DNA from 3 places in the Nocardia arseniciresistens genome. Region 3 is predicted to be linked to each of the others. Evidence: riboswitches for the same ligand, from Rfam matches in the RefSeq annotation. Region 3 holds a riboswitch; each other region holds the start of a gene.
What was found. Region 3 has a riboswitch for S-adenosylmethionine ahead of ACLMAJ_RS08910 (rhodanese-like domain-containing protein). Riboswitches for the same ligand answer to the same signal wherever they lie in the genome.

Region 1: it holds a riboswitch for S-adenosylmethionine, as region 3 does, so the genes downstream of both, ACLMAJ_RS06750 (bifunctional o-acetylhomoserine/o-acetylserine sulfhydrylase) here and ACLMAJ_RS08910 (rhodanese-like domain-containing protein) in region 3, are expected to answer to the same signal.
Region 2: it holds a riboswitch for S-adenosylmethionine, as region 3 does, so the genes downstream of both, ACLMAJ_RS14260 (aminotransferase class V-fold PLP-dependent enzyme) here and ACLMAJ_RS08910 (rhodanese-like domain-containing protein) in region 3, are expected to answer to the same signal.

Annotation. Positions count from the first base shown of each region.
Region 1 covers NZ_JBKORD010000003.1:265,935-271,306, forward strand. The annotation lists gene ACLMAJ_RS06735 (nitroreductase family protein) at 1-254, opposite strand, end outside; gene ACLMAJ_RS06740 (winged helix-turn-helix transcriptional regulator) at 324-701, shown strand; gene metX (homoserine O-acetyltransferase MetX) at 750-1,865, opposite strand; gene ACLMAJ_RS06750 (bifunctional o-acetylhomoserine/o-acetylserine sulfhydrylase) at 1,907-3,277, opposite strand; SAM riboswitch class IV at 3,364-3,474, opposite strand; gene ACLMAJ_RS06755 (TetR family transcriptional regulator) at 3,526-4,263, opposite strand; gene ACLMAJ_RS06760 (MFS transporter) at 4,398-5,372, shown strand, end outside.
Region 2 covers NZ_JBKORD010000007.1:57,955-63,326, forward strand. The annotation lists gene ACLMAJ_RS14245 (crotonase/enoyl-CoA hydratase family protein) at 1-561, opposite strand, end outside; gene ACLMAJ_RS14250 (YbaK/EbsC family protein) at 745-1,218, shown strand; gene ACLMAJ_RS14255 (flavin reductase family protein) at 1,286-1,837, shown strand; gene ACLMAJ_RS14260 (aminotransferase class V-fold PLP-dependent enzyme) at 1,925-3,247, opposite strand; SAM riboswitch class IV at 3,305-3,418, opposite strand; gene ACLMAJ_RS14265 (LysE family translocator) at 3,544-4,191, shown strand; gene ACLMAJ_RS14270 (DHA2 family efflux MFS transporter permease subunit) at 4,188-5,372, opposite strand, start outside.
Region 3 covers NZ_JBKORD010000004.1:249,494-254,865, forward strand. The annotation lists gene ACLMAJ_RS08900 (FAD-dependent oxidoreductase) at 1-1,148, opposite strand, end outside; gene ACLMAJ_RS08905 (Rv0361 family membrane protein) at 1,463-1,918, shown strand; SAM riboswitch class IV at 1,982-2,098, shown strand; gene ACLMAJ_RS08910 (rhodanese-like domain-containing protein) at 2,113-2,529, shown strand; gene ACLMAJ_RS08915 (O-succinylhomoserine sulfhydrylase) at 2,526-3,740, shown strand; gene ACLMAJ_RS08920 (RpiB/LacA/LacB family sugar-phosphate isomerase) at 3,842-4,288, shown strand; gene ACLMAJ_RS08925 (type 1 glutamine amidotransferase family protein) at 4,356-4,997, shown strand; gene ACLMAJ_RS08930 (MarR family winged helix-turn-helix transcriptional regulator) at 5,014-5,372, shown strand, end outside.

The DNA.
Region 1 (5,372 bases), on a different contig from region 3:
GCGACGAAGACGAGCACGACCGGCGCCTCCAGTGGCTGCGGCTGGCCGAAGGCGGCGTTCGACAGGTCGCGGCGCCCGGATTCGCTGGTCACCACCACGATCGAACGGTCCTGCATATTCCAGGCTGTCGGTGCCTCGACGGTCAGATCCAACAGTTCGTCGAGCAGTACCTGTGGGACCTGATCGGGGCGGTAATGGCGGGTGGTGCGTCGGGTCCGGATAGCTTCGGGAACCGAAAGTGTCTGTGCTTTCATAATTCTTACTATCGGAGAGTTACTCTCCAATGGGAAGACGGCACTTAAAAGTGCGTTACACTCGGAAAAATGAGTACGATCCATGAGGCCAGTGGTCTGCCTGCCGATGTCTACTCGGCCAAATGCCCGACCAGGCAACTTCTCGACCATGTCGCGGGCAAGTGGACAGTGCTGATCGTCGACGCGCTCGCCGACGGGACGATGCGCTACACCGACTTGCACCGTCGCATCGATGGCGTCTCGCAGAAGATGCTGACGCAAACGTTGCGCCAGCTGGAAACGGATGGATTTGTCACGCGCACAGTGCATCCCACCATTCCGCCGCGCGTCGACTACGACCTGACCGAGCTCGGCCACAGCCTGCGCACCCCGATCGCGGCGCTGCGCGAGTGGATCGAGACCAATATCAATCGCGTTGAGCAGGCAAGGCGTATCGCGGCGAGCTGAGGGCAGGCCTCGAGAGCAGGGTGTTCGCCCTGCTCCCAGGAGTGGGTCTCAGTCGGCCTCGCGGTGCACCCTGGCAAGCCGCATCGTCTCGGTCAGCAGCTTCGACACCGCGGCCGCCTCGGTGAGGAAGCCGTCGTGGCCGTCACGTGAATGCACGATCTCCAGCCCGTCGCAGCCGGGCAGCCCGTCGGCCAACTCCTGCTGGGTGCGCAGCGGATACAGCCGATCGGAATCGACGCCGCCCACCACGCACGGCACCGGCGTCGCGGCGAGCGCGGCCTCGATGCCGCCGCGCCCCCGCCCGATGTCGTGCCTGTTCATCGCCTCGGTGAGCAGCACATAGGTAGCCGGATCGAAACGGCTACAGAGCTTGCTCGCCTGATGATCCAGATAACTCTGCACCGCGTAACGGCCGCCGCGCCTGGGATCCTCGTCGCCCTGTGCGCTGTTCTCGAACCGATGGTCGAGCTCGGACTCGGTCCGATACGTCAGGTGCGCGATGCGCCGTGCGATGCCCATGCCGACCATCGGCGCGCGATCGGTGTCGTGATAGTTGCCGCCCTGCCAGTCGGGGTCGGCCTTGATGGCGGCGATTTGCGTTGTCTGCGTGCCGATCTGGTCGGCGGTCGCGCGCGCGCCGACGGCGAGCACCAGTGCCGCAGCGACCCGATCCGGTGCGCCGACCATCCACTCCAGCACCCGCATGCCGCCCATGGACCCGCCGACAACGGCGGCGAGCCTTTCGATGCCGAGCAGGTCCATCAGTGCTACTTCCGCATGCACCTGATCTCGGATCGAAACGTCGGGAAACCGTGCACCCCAAGGCTTTCCGTCCGGAGCCAGCGAGGTGGGACCGGTACTGCCCTTACAGCCGCCGAGCACGTTGGTCGCGATGACACACCACTCGTCGGTATCGAGCGGCGCGCCCGGGCCGACCATGCCGTCCCACCAACCCGGTAGCTGATGGATGTCGTCCGGACGGCCGATCACATGCGAGTCGCCGGTCAGCGCGTGTTCGACGAGCACGACGTTGTCCAGCGTCGGGGAGAGCTCACCCCAGCGCTGCACGGCAAGGTGCACGTTGGGGACAGCCGCGCCGTTCTCCAGCCGCACTTCCCCGATGGCGATCATGCCGAGGCGCCCGTCCGGCGGTGGCAGGGCCACCGCCGACGCGGATCGCACGGTACTCGGTTCGGCGCTCACGCTCACGTCGCTACCGCCGCGAAACCGGCGCGTAGATCGGCAAGGATGTCGTCGATTCCCTCGATGCCCACCGCCAACCGGACCAGCCCCGGCGTGACACCGGAGGTCAACTGCTCCTCGGGTGTCAGCTGTGAGTGCGTGGTCGAGGCGGGATGGATCACGAGAGAACGCACATCACCGATGTTAGCGACATGGCTGTGCAGGGCTAATGCGTCAACGAACTTCTTGCCCGCATCGACACCGCCGCTCAGTTCGAACGCGATGATCGCGCCGGGCCCCTTGGGTGCGAGCTGTTTGGCGCGCTCGTGCCACGGTGAGGACGGCAGGCCCGCGTAGGCCACCGACTCGACGCCGGGCTGCGTGGTCAGGAACTCGGCCACCGCCTGCGCGTTGGCGACATGCCGCTCGATGCGCAGGCTCAGCGTCTCGACGCCCTGGCTGATCAGGAACGCGTTGAACGGCGATACCGCAGCGCCGAGGTCGCGCAGCAGCTGCACGCGCGCCTTGAGCGCGTAGGCGGGCGCGCCGAGATCGGCGAACACGACACCGTGGTAGCTCGGGTCAGGGGTGGTGAAGCCGGGGAACCGCGCCTGGCCGTTCTCATCACGGACAGCCCAGTCGAACGCCCCGCCATCGACGATCACGCCCGCGACCGCCGTGCCGTGGCCGCCGAGATACTTCGTCGCCGAGTGCACGACGATGTCCGCGCCGTGCGCGAACGGCTGGATCAGGTACGGGGTCGCGACGGTGTTGTCCACGATCAGCGGCAGTCCGACCGCGTGTGCGATGTCCGCTATGCCGCGAATATCGAAAATGGCGCTGCTCGGGTTGGCGATGGTCTCGCCGTAGAACGCCTTGGTGTTCGGCCGGATGGCCGCTCGCCACTGCGCCAGGTCGTCGGGGTCGGCCACGAAGGAGACCTCGATGCCGAGCTTGGGCAGCGTGTAGTGGAAGAGGTTGTAGGTGCCGCCGTACAGGTGCGGGCTGGAAACGATGTGATCACCGGCCGAAGCCAGGTTGAGGATCGCGTAGGTCTCCGCGGCCTGCCCTGAGGCGAGCAGCAGCGCGGCGACACCGCCCTCGAGGGCGGCGATGCGCTGCTCGACCACGTCCTGGGTCGGATTCATGATCCTGGTGTAGATGTTGCCCGGCTCGGCGAGACCGAACAGCGCCGCCGCGTGATCGGTATCGCGGAAGGCGTAGGAGGTGGTCTGGTAGATCGGGAGGGCACGTGCGCCGGTGGTCTCGTCGGGGGCCTGTCCCGCGTGGACCTGCTTGGTCTCGAAGGACCACTGCGTCGGATCGGACTGAGCAGCCGGATCGGACGGAACGGTCGGATCGATATCGGCTGCGGACGCGATGGGGTCACTCATGTCTTGCTCCAAAAGGGTTGTTCGCCAGAACTACTTGCTAACGGGGTGGGGGCGACGGACAACAACACATTGGGGGTACCTCCTGAAGTGCGCGCTTGCTCTCGGCTTTCGAGAGCCCGGTCATCACCCGGAGCACCCCACCGCTGCTGGAGGGTTGCCGTCCAGCAAGCCGGGGCTTCGCGCTGGCACTCATGACCTGATCGGCATCATAGCTGGCGGTCGGGCGATGATCGAATCTGCTGCCGAACTCAGTGGGTTTCGCTGGCCTGGGGGATACAGACGATGCGCACGAACTCGTCGTAGGTCGAGAGGAACGCGGCGCGGCCCGCCATGGCCGCGGCCGTCGGGTCGCCCTCGTCGAACATCTCGACCGAGCACTCCATACCGAGCTGCCCGATCAGCTGCCAGGCGCCGACGATCAGCCGCACCTGCACCGATTCGGGTTCGGTGTGGAGTCGTTCGGCGATCACCTCGGCGATCGCGATGGACTTGTGGTCGGCATGTTCGAGGCTGCGCGCACTGACCGACGGGCTGCTGCGCAGGATGCGCTGCATTTGCTGGAACTGCCGGAACGAGACCAGCTCATCATTTCCGTCGATCGCGCGGTCGATGGTCCGCAGGAAGGCTTGACGCAGCGTATCCAGCTCGTTGCCGGTCACAGGGAGTCCGCGCAGAGTTTCGGCGACAGTGGCGCCGAAGTCTTTGATCGGGCCGAGGACGATGTCCTCTTTGCTGTCGAAGTAGCGGTTGATCGTGCGCGGCGATATGTCCGCGGCGTTGGCGATCTGCTCGACAGTCGTGGCATCGAAGCCGCGCGCGTCGCAGAGGTCGAGTCCGACCTCGATGATGCGCAGCCGCGTCTGCTGCTTCTTGCGCTCACGCAGGCCGGCGGGCACCGGGTTCGCGGCATGGTCCTGGTTCGCCTCGGCGCTGGCAGGGGAGTCCGCTGCGGCGCTCGCGCCGGTCGGCGTTGATGACTCGAGCATTCTGCCATTCTATCGCAATCGGGCCGTTTTGTGTCGTTAGCAGCCAAATGTCGTATTGCGACATTTTTCCCTTGACGACAAATGTCTGATGATGACAAGATGATCGCACTACTTCGAGTTACGAGGAGAGCACGATGACCGAGACTGCGACAGCGGTGGACGTTCCCGAAAAGCAGAGCAGTTCGGCGCGTTGGTTGGCCCTGGGGGTGATCGCATTGGCCCAGCTCATGGTGGTGCTGGATGCCACCATCGTCACCATCTCGCTGCCATTCGCGCAACGTGATCTCGATATCAGTGATGGCAACAAGCAATGGATGCTGACCGCCTACACGCTGATCTTCGGTGGCCTGTTGCTGCTCGGCGGTCGCCTTGCCGACTACCTCGGCAGGCGTCGGATCTTCATTGTCGGCCTCATCGGATTCGCCGCGGCCTCCGCGCTTGCCGGGCTCGCGCAGAACGGCGCCGAGTTGTTCGCGGGCCGCGCGCTTCAAGGTGCGTTCGCGGCTTTGCTTGCGCCCGCGGCACTTTCGCTGTTGTCGGTGACCTTCACCGAGGCCAAGGAGCGCGCGACCGCGTTCGGTATCTTCGCCGGAATCTCGGCGGGTGGAGCGGCACTGGGCCTGATCGCGGGTGGCGCACTCACCGAGTACGCCTCCTGGCGTTGGTGCCTGCTGGTGAACACCCCGATCGCGATCCTGGCCCTGCTCGGCGCGCTGGCGTTTGTGGCGAAGGACATACCGACTTCGCGCACCGGCGGCTACGACGTGCCGGGCGCGTTCACCGTCACCCTCGGACTGATCGCCATCGTGTACGGCTTCAGCCGCGCCGCCGACGACGGCTGGCTGGCGGGCAGCACCCTCGGGCTGCTCGTCGTGGGTGTCGCACTGCTGATCGCGTTCGTCGCGATCGAGCGTCGCTCATCGAATCCATTGCTGCCGCTGCATATCCCGGGTGAGATCAACCGTGGTGGCGCATTCCTCGCCGCGCTGCTCGTCCCGATCGCAATGTTCGCGATGTTCTTGTTCCTGAGCTACTACTTCCAGGTCACGCTCGGCTACTCGTCGCTGAAGGCCGGATTCGCCTTCCTGCCCTTCCCCGTCGGAATCGCG
Region 2 (5,372 bases), on a different contig from region 3:
CTTCTCGGCACGCGCGGCGTCGATGTCCTTGCCGGTGTAGGCGAGTTCGCGCAGATGTCCCTCGCCGATGATGCCGGGCAGCCGGTGCAGCGAACCGATATCGGCGACGATCGCCACCTTCGCCTCACGCAGGCTGAACTTCGCCTCCGCGCTCGCATAGCGAATATCGACGGCGGCGATCAGATCGAGACCGCCACCGATGCACCAGCCGGACACCGCGGCGATGACCGGCTTGCGGCAGTCCGCCACCGCGGTCACCGCGGCCTGCATCCGGCGCACCTCGTAGAGGAATTCCGTGCGCGGCGCGGCGAAGGCCCTGTCGGCCATGAGCGGACCGAACGTCCCCGCCATCGCGGGCAGATCGAGGCCGTAGGTGAAATGTTTGCCGGAAGCGGTGAGCACGATCGCACGCACCTCCGGGTCGGCGTCGAGGCCCCGGAAGATCTCCGGCAGTTCACGCCAGAAATCCGGGCCCATCGCATTGCCCTTACCGGGACCGATCAGGGTCACCTGCGCGACGTGGTCCTTGGTTTCGACGGTGAAAGCCAGCCAATCAGTCATTTGTACAGCGTATCCAGCGCAGCGCGGACCGAGACTCCGGATCCCGGAAATGGCTCGACGCCCGGGGTCACCGCATGCGCCCGAGTGTTGAAGCCGCGCAAAGAACGCTGCGCCACACTGGTTCTCACCTCCTATCTGGTCATCCGCCCGGCATACCGCTCGCAATCGCTCTACCCTGGTTTCATGCGCAGGTCCCTTCCACCAGTCGCATGCCGGGTCTCGGACACGTTGATCGCGCGCGGCCATCACGGTGTCATCGTCACACAACCCGAGCCGACGCCCACCGCCGCCGATGCCGCGCGGGCACTCGGCATCGATGTGGGCGCGATCACAAAGTCACTGGTGTTCCTGCTCGACGACGATCCGGTGCTGTTGCTCGTCTCGGGCGCGCATCAGGTCGACCTGCGCCACACCGGCGAACGGCTGGAGGGAACGCTGACCCGGGCCCCCGCCGCGATGGTGCGCGAGGTCACCGGCCAGCCGATCGGCGGCGTCGCTCCCGTCGGCCACCCGACCAACCTGCCGACCTGGGTCGATAACGCGCTGTCCGAGCATCGCGAATTGTGGGCGGCGGGCGGTCATCCGAACACCATCTTCCGCACATCTTTTCGTGAACTGGTCCGCATTACCGCCGGACTCCCGCTCGACGTGGATTGAATGCCGACCGACCGGACGAAGAACGACGCGAGCTCCCCACACTCGTAAACGGGCGTAGTTTCGTCAGGTGACCGAAGCACAGCGGCCAGCCACGGATTTCCAGATTCCCGACGATCTGAGCGGTATCACCGCCGACCAGTACCGCGCCTCGATGCGCCATTACCCTGCGGGCGTCACCGTCGTCACGCTCCGCTCCGCGACCGGCCCCGTCGGTTTCACCGCGACGTCCTTCGCGTCGCTGTCGCTGGACCCACCACTGGTCTCCTTCAATATCGCGCACACCTCATCGAGCCTCACCGCGCTGCGGGCGGCCGACTCCGTTGTCATCCACTTCCTCGGCGAACACCAGCACGACCTGGCCAAGCGCTTCGCACGCACCGCCGACGAACGCTTCACCGACCGCTCACTGTGGACAACCCTGGACACCGGCGAGCCCGTGTTGCACGGCACCCCCATCTGGCTGCGCACCACGATCCGACAACTCATCCCCATCGGCGACCACACCTTCGTCGTCGGCCTCGTCACCCGAGTCCACGACAACACCGATGAAAAACCCGCCGCCGCCCCACTGCTCTACTACAACGGCAGCTACTACCGCCCGACCGCGCTCAACGACTGAACACGGCCGGACGGCAGTCGGATTCGCCGGTAGCGGCCGATTGGTTCCATCCGGATGAAATCGCCTGCGACACAGGCTTGTTTCCAGCTACTCGATCAGACAGGGTGCCGCACCGGCGAATGTGTCCGGGCCGGCGAAAGGACGGGTTTCGGGGGTCGGATTCCAGAGGCCGTCGGTGCCGGCGTAATTCCACTTCGAGCCGGACTCGACGAGGGTGGCGACCGCCCCGACGAGGCGGTCGACGTCGGCGGAGCTGGTACCGAGACCGACGCTGGCACGCAGCGCGCCGTCGAGGCCGAGGCGGGCAAGTAGCGGGTGGGCGCAGAAGCGGCCGTCGCGGACACCGATGCCGTGTTCGGCGGAGAGGTAGGCGGCGACGTGGCCGGGGACGAAGCCGTCGAGGGTGAAGGCGACGATGCCGACGGTGTCGGGGCTGTCGTCCCAGATACGCAGGAGATCGACGCCGGGGATGGCGCGCAGGCCGGCGCGCAGGCGCTCGGCGAGCGCACGCTCGTGGGTGATGAGGGTTTCGGGATCGATCGCGCAGAGCGCCTCACAGGCGGCGGCGAGCGCGGCCGCGCCGAGAACGTTCGGGGAGCCTGCCTCGTGCCGCTGCGGCGCGGGAGCCCACTCGGCGCCGGTTGTGCTGACCTCCCTGACCGCGCCGCCGCCCGCCAGATACGGATCCGCCGCATCCAGCCAATCGCGGCGACCGACAAGGACGCCGGCGCCGAACGGCGCGTACAGCTTGTGGCCCGAGAACGCGAGATAGTCGATTCCGGTGTCGCGCAGGCTGATTCGCCGATGCGGTGCCAGCTGCGCCGCATCGACCAGTATGCGTGCGCCGCACTGGTGGGCAATGGTGGCCAGCCGCTCGAGCGGTAGCACCTCGCCGGTGACATTGGACGCACCGGTGACCGCGAGCAACGCGGCGGGCTTGCTGCACAGTTCGGCGACGAGCAGCCGGATGGTCTCGGCCACGGTATCCGCGGCCCGCACGACCCGGCGGCCATTCCTGGTCCAGGCCAGGAAGTTCGCGTGGTGCTCGATGTCGAGCACCACGGTGTCACCGGGCACGCAGCCTGCAAGCAGGTTCAGCGAGTCGGTTGTGTTACGGGTGAACACGACCACCTGGTCGTCGTCGGCATCGAGGAACCGCGTCACCGAACCGCGTGCGGCCTCGTAGCACTCGGTGGAGATCCGCGAGGCGTACCCGGCACCGCGGTGCACACTCGCGTAGTACGGCAGCAGCTGCTGCACGCGGTCGGTGACCTGCGCCAATGCCGGAGCACTCGCGGCGTAGTCGAAGTTCGCGTAGGTGGTCGTCCCGCCTTGAACGAGCGGGACCTGGAGGTCGTCGCCGGAGACCCTGGCGAGAGCGGTACAGGTCTGATCCACAACAGCAGTCATCACGAAATCCCGTCGGTTTTAGGACCCAGAACCAGGAGGAACCAAGAGATTTGTTCGAGTCCGCGCTTGCCGCGCCCGGTCGGGCGGCGGCCAGGTCGTCACCTGGAGCACCCCACCGCGGAGGAGGGTTGCCGACCAGCTAGCCAGGGCTTGATGCTGGTACTCATGACCTGCACCGAGATTGGCAGACCTCACCCGCCCCTGTCAACAGCAATCACAAACGCCGCCCATCACGGCGTGGCGTGCGCAGGTCGAACTCGGTTGCGCAATGTCGTGATGTGCGGTCCCATCGGTGGGTGACGCTTTCCCTGCTGCTCAGTTTCATCGGTGTGTGCGTGCTGCTGTCGATCACGCCTGGGCCCGATACGTTCCTGGTGCTGCGTTTCTCGATGGTGGACGCGCGACCCGGGGTCGCCGCGGCGATCGGGTCGGCACTCGGCGGCATCGTGTGGGCCGTGGTGGTCGCGGCGGGCGTCGCCGCCCTGCTGGAGCAGTCGGCGACGGCCTATCGCGCGCTCAAGGTCGTCGGCGGAATCTACCTGGTGTACTTGGGCGTCCGCGCACTGATCGATCATCGGCGGCAACGCCGCGCGGCGGTTGCGGACCCCACGGAAGCGATTACCGCGCAGGCGAATTCCGGCACGCCGAGCTCGATTCGCTCGGCGTTCGCCGCCGGACTGGTGTCGTGCATGTTCAACCCGAAGGTCGGCCTGTTCTACCTGGCGGTGCTGCCCCAATTCCTCACCGAGGTCACCTTCGCCAATACCCTCGCCCTCGGCGCGGTCGAATCGAGCATCGCGGCGGTGGAGATGGTGCTGCTCGCGATCGCCGCCTCCCGCGCGGTGGCGATGCTGCGCAAGCCGAAGGTCCGCGATCGCCTCGAACAGGCGAGCGCGGCCATCCTCGCGGCACTCGGCATCGGCACCGCCGCCTCAGCTGCCTAACCTTTTTCCTTGCGCCACAACAAGACCGAGGCGACAAGCGCGATGAACCCCGCCGCCGTGAGCCACCAGAACGCCTGCTGGAAGCCGACGTCGATGGACCGGCCCGCGGCGCCGGCGCGGTACAGAACCACCGCCATCAGCGCCGCGCCGATGGACCCACCCACCCGCTGCAGAATATTCACGAACGACGCCGCATCCGGTAGCTGCTCGCGACCGACCGCCGCATAGGCCGCCGCGATGATGGGCATTCCGGTCAGCCCGGCCGCGATTCCTCGGACCAGCAATAACCCTTGCACCAGAACGGCATCGAGCGAGGCATCCGAGAGTGCGAACGGCATTGTGGTCGCGACGATCAATACATTGCCGACCACCGCGACGACACCACCGCCATAGCGGTCGGTTAGCCGCCCCGCTACCGGCATCGCGACGATGCCGCCGATACCGAACGCAAGCAGCAGCAGCCCCGTGGCGATCAACCCCTTGCCGTGCAGTAGCTGGAAGTACAGGGGCAGCAGCAGCATCGACCCGAACATCGCCGCACCCGAGAAGAAGTTGGCCACGTTCGCGGTCGCGAAGATCGGGCTGCGGAACAGGCCGATGTCGAGAACCTTCGGCCCGCGGCCCCACACCGATCGCAGCACGAAGCCACCGAGCGCGAGCGCACCTACGACCACGGGAACCCACACCGACACCGCGGAAAGACCGCCACGGCTACCGAATTCGCCGAGTCCGTAAACCAGCAGCGATAGGCCCGCTCCGATCAGCACGAACCCCGCGATATCGAACGGCTCGCGGCCGAGGGACACCTGTTCATGTGGCAGCACGCGCCGCGCGAGCACGAACGCCACCGCGCCGAACGGAATGTTGATCAAGAACAGCCACTCCCACGACAGCTGCGCCAGCAGCACGCCGCCGATCGTGGGCCCGACCGCGGGCGCGACGACCACCGCGATCCCGACCACGCTCATCACCCGGCCCAGCCGCTGCGGTCCCGCGACCCGGCCGATCAACGTCTGCCCCGCTGGCACCAACAGTCCGGCGGCCAATCCCTGCGCGATGCGCAGCGCGATGAGCCAGCCGATGTTCGGAGCCAGCGCGCAGAGGCCGGAGACGACCGTGAAAGCGACCAACGCGCCGAGCCACACCCGATCCGTCCCGACCCTTCGCCCCAGCCAGCCGCA
Region 3 (5,372 bases):
TCGCCCTTGGTATGGCCGATCAGGCCGACCGGGCCACGCTTGATCCACCCGGTGACGTAGGTGGCGGGCAGGTAACGCTCGGCGCCGTCCGCGTTCTCGTCGCCGATCACGCGACCGGCCTCGTTGGGCACGGTGCCTGCCTGGTCGTCGAACGGCAGGTTGGTGAGGTTCTGCGACAGGTAGCCGACAGCGCGGTACACGGCCTGCACATCCCAGTCGTTGTACACGCCGGTGCCCTTGACGTTGCCGGTGCCGTCGAGTTGGGTCCGCTCGGTACGCAGGCCGACGACCTGGCCGTTCTCGCCGATGATCTCGGTGGGGGACTCGAAGAAGTGCAGGAACAGCCGGTGCGGCCGGTTTCCCGCGTCGCGGATGGCCCACTGCTCGAGGGTGTTCGAGATCATGTCGACCTGCTTGGAGTGCCTGCGCGCGGCCTCGGAGCCTTCGTCGTAGTCGATGTCTTCCGGAGCGACGATGACCTCGATGGTCGGGGAATGGTCCAGCTCGCGGAGTTCCAGCGGGGTGAACTTCGCCTGGGCCGGACCGCGGCGGCCGAACACGTGGACCTCGATCGCCTTGTTTGCCTTGAGGCCCTCGTAGACGTTCGGCGGGATCTCGGTGGGCAGCAGTTCGTCGCCGGTCTTGGCCAGCACCCGCGCCACGTCGAGCGCGACATTGCCGACACCGAGCACGGCGACCTTCTCGGCCTCCAGCGGCCAGGTGCGCGGCACGTCGGGGTGCCCGTCGTACCAGGAGACGAAGTCCGCGGCGCCGTAGCTGCCGTCCAGGCCGATGCCGGGGATCTCCAGCGCCCTGTCGGCGTTGGCGCCGGTGGAGAAGATGACCGCGTCATAGAAGGTGCGCAGGTCGTCGAGGGTGATGTCGGTGCCGTAGTCGATGTTGCCGAGCAGGCGAACCTGCGGCTTGTCGAGCACCTTGTGCAGGGCGGTGATGATGCCCTTGATGCGCGGATGGTCCGGCGCGACGCCGTAGCGAATCAGCCCGAAGGGGGCAGGCATACGCTCGAACAAGTCGATCGACACTTCCGCATCGGACTTCATCAATGCGTCAGCGGCGTAGATACCGGCCGGCCCCGCACCCACGATCGCGATGCGGAGCGGGCGGGTCGCTGCACTCTGTTCGGTCATCTCTTACGCGCACCTTATGGTCGAAAACAGTTTATGGCGTCAGTCTTAGCCTAGGCTAACTCGGCGCAGTGGCTCGCTGGCCTATCGGCTATGACAGCAGGCCGCAGTCTCGCGATTCTATCGGTGTTGCGATGGGTCACCCGCGCCGGTGCGGTGACCGGCCGGATCCCTCTCGGGCCAGTCCATCGTTGCGTACCCACTGTGTGCCCCGAGATAACGGTCGCACACCAGGACGTGACGCTGATCATCGGTGGCGTGTCGCCGAGTTCGGGGGCGGCCGCCGGATAACCCCGCCGACCAGGGATCATGTGGACATGACCGACCAGCAGGCCGCCGAAGGCGACGACGTTATCGAGATCGATCAGACCGACTCCCGCTCGGCGTGGCCGTTCATCGCGGCCGCGGTGGTCGCGGTCGTCGTGATCGTCGCGATCGTGCTCGGCGGGCTGCTGACCCCCGCTGAGAAAAATGTCACAGAAGCCGACCGCATCGCGGCGGCGGTTCGCAACTACGCGGATGCGCGCGGCCGTTCCGAGATCACGCCGCCGCCCGGTGTGGCATGCGAGGGATTCGACGAGGGGAAGTCGTCGCTGACAGTTCAGCTCGGTGGCCTCGAAACCGGAAAGTCGGTCGAGATAACCAAAATCGAGAATCCGATGGTCGACGGTGACAGGGCGAAGGTCACGGTCACCACTGATGTCGACGGCAAACAGACGCCCGCTACCTGGAATCTGACGCGATCCGGCGACGGCTGGCTCATCTGCGGTTGATGCGTCCCATGTCGTGAACTGGTGTTTGACAGGGCGACCCCCGCCCAGGCAATCTCAGAACCAGGTCATGAGAATCAGCGTCAAGCCCCGGCTTGCTGGTCGGCAACCCTCCTCCGCGGCGGGGTGCTCCGGGTGACGACCTGGCCGCGCACCGAAACCCAGGTGCGGCAAGAGCGGATTCACAGGAGGTCCACATGAGTTATGCCGGTGACATCACCCCGCAGCAGGCATGGGAGTTATTGCGGGACAACCCCGAAGCCGTCCTCGTCGACGTGCGCACCGAAGCCGAATGGCGCTTCGTCGGCGTTCCCGACACCACCTCGATCGAGCGGCCGACCGTGCTGATCGAGTGGGTCGACGGCACCGGCACCCGAAACAGCGCGTTCGAGCAGCAGCTGACCGAAGCCCTCGAGGGCCGCGGCAAGGAAACCCCCGTGGTGTTCCTGTGTCGCTCCGGCCAGCGTTCCGCGCATGCCGCGAACCTCGCGACCGGCCTCGGGATCGAACCGTCCTACAACGTGCTCGAGGGCTTCGAGGGCGGCCTCGACGCCACCGGCCATCGCGGCGGTTCCGGCTGGCGTGCCATCGGACTCCCCTGGCGGCAGTCGTGATCACCGGCGGGTCCTTCGACAAGCCGCTGCCCGAAGGCGTCGGTCCCGCGACCCTCGGTGTGCGAGGTGGCTTGCGCCGCTCCGGTTTCGAGGAGACGACCGAGGCCCTGTACCTGACCTCCGGCTTTGTCTATGAGAGTGCCGAGGCCGCCGAGGCCGCCTTCACCGGCGAGGTCGAACACTTCGTCTACTCGCGCTACGGCAACCCGACGGTCGCCATGTTCGAAGAGCGGCTGCGTCTGATGGACGGCGCCGAAGCCTGCTTCGCGACGGCGAGCGGCATGTCCGCGGTCTTCACCGCGCTGGGTGCGCTACTGGCGAAGGGCGATCGACTTGTGGCCGCGCGCAGTCTGTTCGGCTCCTGCTTCGTGGTGTGCAATGAGATTCTGCCGCGCTGGGGTATCGAGACCGTCTTCGTAGACGGCGACGACCTCGACCAGTGGGAGCAGGCGCTGTCGGTGCCAACCCAGGCGGTGTTCTTCGAGACACCGGCCAACCCCATGCAGACGCTGGTCGACGTGCGCAGGGTCACCGAGCTCGCGCACGCGGCGGGCGCGAAGGTGGTGCTGGACAACGTCTTCGCCACCCCGCTGCTGCAGCGCGGCTTCGAACTCGGCGCCGACGTCGTCGTATATTCCGGCACCAAGCACATCGACGGCCAGGGCCGCGTGCTCGGTGGCGCGATTCTCGGCGAGCACGACTACATCGACGGCCCGGTGAAAAATCTGATGCGCCATACCGGTCCCGCGCTGAGCCCGTTCAATGCGTGGACGCTGCTCAAGGGGCTGGAGACGATGCCGCTGCGGGTGCGTCATTCGACCGAATCCGCGCTGCGCATCGCGAAGTTCCTCGAGGGCAACCAATCCGTCAGCTGGGTGAAATACCCCTTCCTGGAGTCACATCCGCAGCACGCGCTCGCCGCCGAGCAGATGAGCGGTGGCGGCACGGTGGTCACTTTCGAGCTGAACTCGCCCGAGGGGGAAGGCAAGAAGCGCGCCTTCGAGGTGCTCAACCGACTGCGCATCGTGGACATCTCCAACAACCTCGGTGACTCCAAGTCTCTGATCACCCACCCGGCCACCACCACCCACCGTGCCATGGGCCCGGAGGGGCGCGCCACCATCGGTCTGACCGACGGTGTCGTTCGCATCTCGGTCGGCCTCGAGGACGTCGAGGACCTCCTCGACGATCTGGACCACGCGCTGAGCTGAGTTCCGTTCGGCGAGCGGGGCCTCGTCGCGCCGAAGCGCTACGACGGTGTCCTGTTCGCCGACCTGCTGTGCTCGCAACGCCGGGCCCTTACCCTGGACATATGCAAATTTCGGTGGCGGCGGACGAACGTGTCGGGGTGGCCGAGGAGCTGGTCGAGCAGCTACGCAGGCGTGGGCTGGAGCCGGTTGTGCACGGCGCGCTATCGGCGACCGAGCGCGACGATTGGGCCTGGGCCAGTGAGGCGGCGGCGCGCGATGTCGCCGCCGGGCGGGCCGAACAGGGCATCGTCTGCTGCTGGACCGGAACCGGTGCGTCCATCGCCGCGAACAAGGTGGCCGGTATCAGGGCCGCGTTGTGCGCCGATGCCTTCACCGCCGCCGGTGCGCGCAGGTGGAACGACGCGAATGTTCTCGCGCTGAGCCTGCGTACGACCTCGAGTGCGGTGTTGACGGAGATTCTCGACGCCTGGTTCGGGGCGGACCCGAGCTCTGCCTCTGAAGATCAAGCCAATATCGCTCACCTCGCGGAGATCGAGCGCACCGACTGAGCGACTCGGAGGCGGCTCTTCGATCGCGCAATTGACAGTATCCTGTCAAACATGACAGGATACTGTCATGGGAACGCAGACAGTGCACATGGCCGTTTACGACACTCTCGCCGACTGGGAGGTGGGTGCCGCTACCGCGCATATCAACAAGCAGACTTGGCACAAGGAGCCCGGCAAGTTCCAGGTCGAGACTGTCGGGCCGACGTTGGAACCGATCACCACCATGGGTGGAATGCGGATCGTGCCGGATGTGGCGCTCGCCGACCTCGCCCCCGCGGACAGCGCGATGCTGATCCTGCCCGGCGCGGAAACCTGGGACTCCGGCGAACTCGTTCCGTTCGCGCGCAAGGCGAGGGAGTTCCTCGACGCGGGCGTTCCGGTCGCGGCCATCTGCGGTGCGACTTTCGGACTGGCGAAGGAGGGTCTGCTCGACACTCGTGCGCACACCAGCAATGTCGCGGAATACCTTGCCTACAGCGGATATTCGGGTGGCGACCGCTACTTGAACGAACCAGCGGTGACCGACGGCGATCTGATCACCGCGAGCGCGACCGCGCCTTTCGAGTTCGCCCGCGAGGTATTGCGCAGGCTCGGGGTGTACGAGCCGCATGTGCTCGACGGCTGGTATCGGCTTTACGCACACAGTGATCCGGCGGGCTACGCGGTCCTGGCCGAGTACGAGGCGCAGATGGCGGGGGCGTCCCACTGAGAGGCGATTTCACGGTATGAGTGACACACCCGAACAAGAGCTCTTCAGCTCCGCCGCGATCACCACCTTCCGGCTCAACGGCCAATTCCTCGCCATCGCGGAGGAAATGGCGCGGCCGGCGGGCATTACGGCGGCCTGGTGGCAGGTGCTCGGCGCGGTGCTGCGCGAACCGCTTCCGGTGGCGGGCATCGCCAGGGAGATGGGCATCACCCGCCAGAGCGTGCAGCGCATAGCGGATCTGTTGGTGGACAAGGGACTCGCCGAATATCGCCCGAACCCGGCCCATCGCCGCGCGAAACTGGTCATGGTCACCGACGCGGGCCGCGCCGCGATAGCGCGCATCAATCCTCAGCACGCCGTCCTCGCCGACCGCCT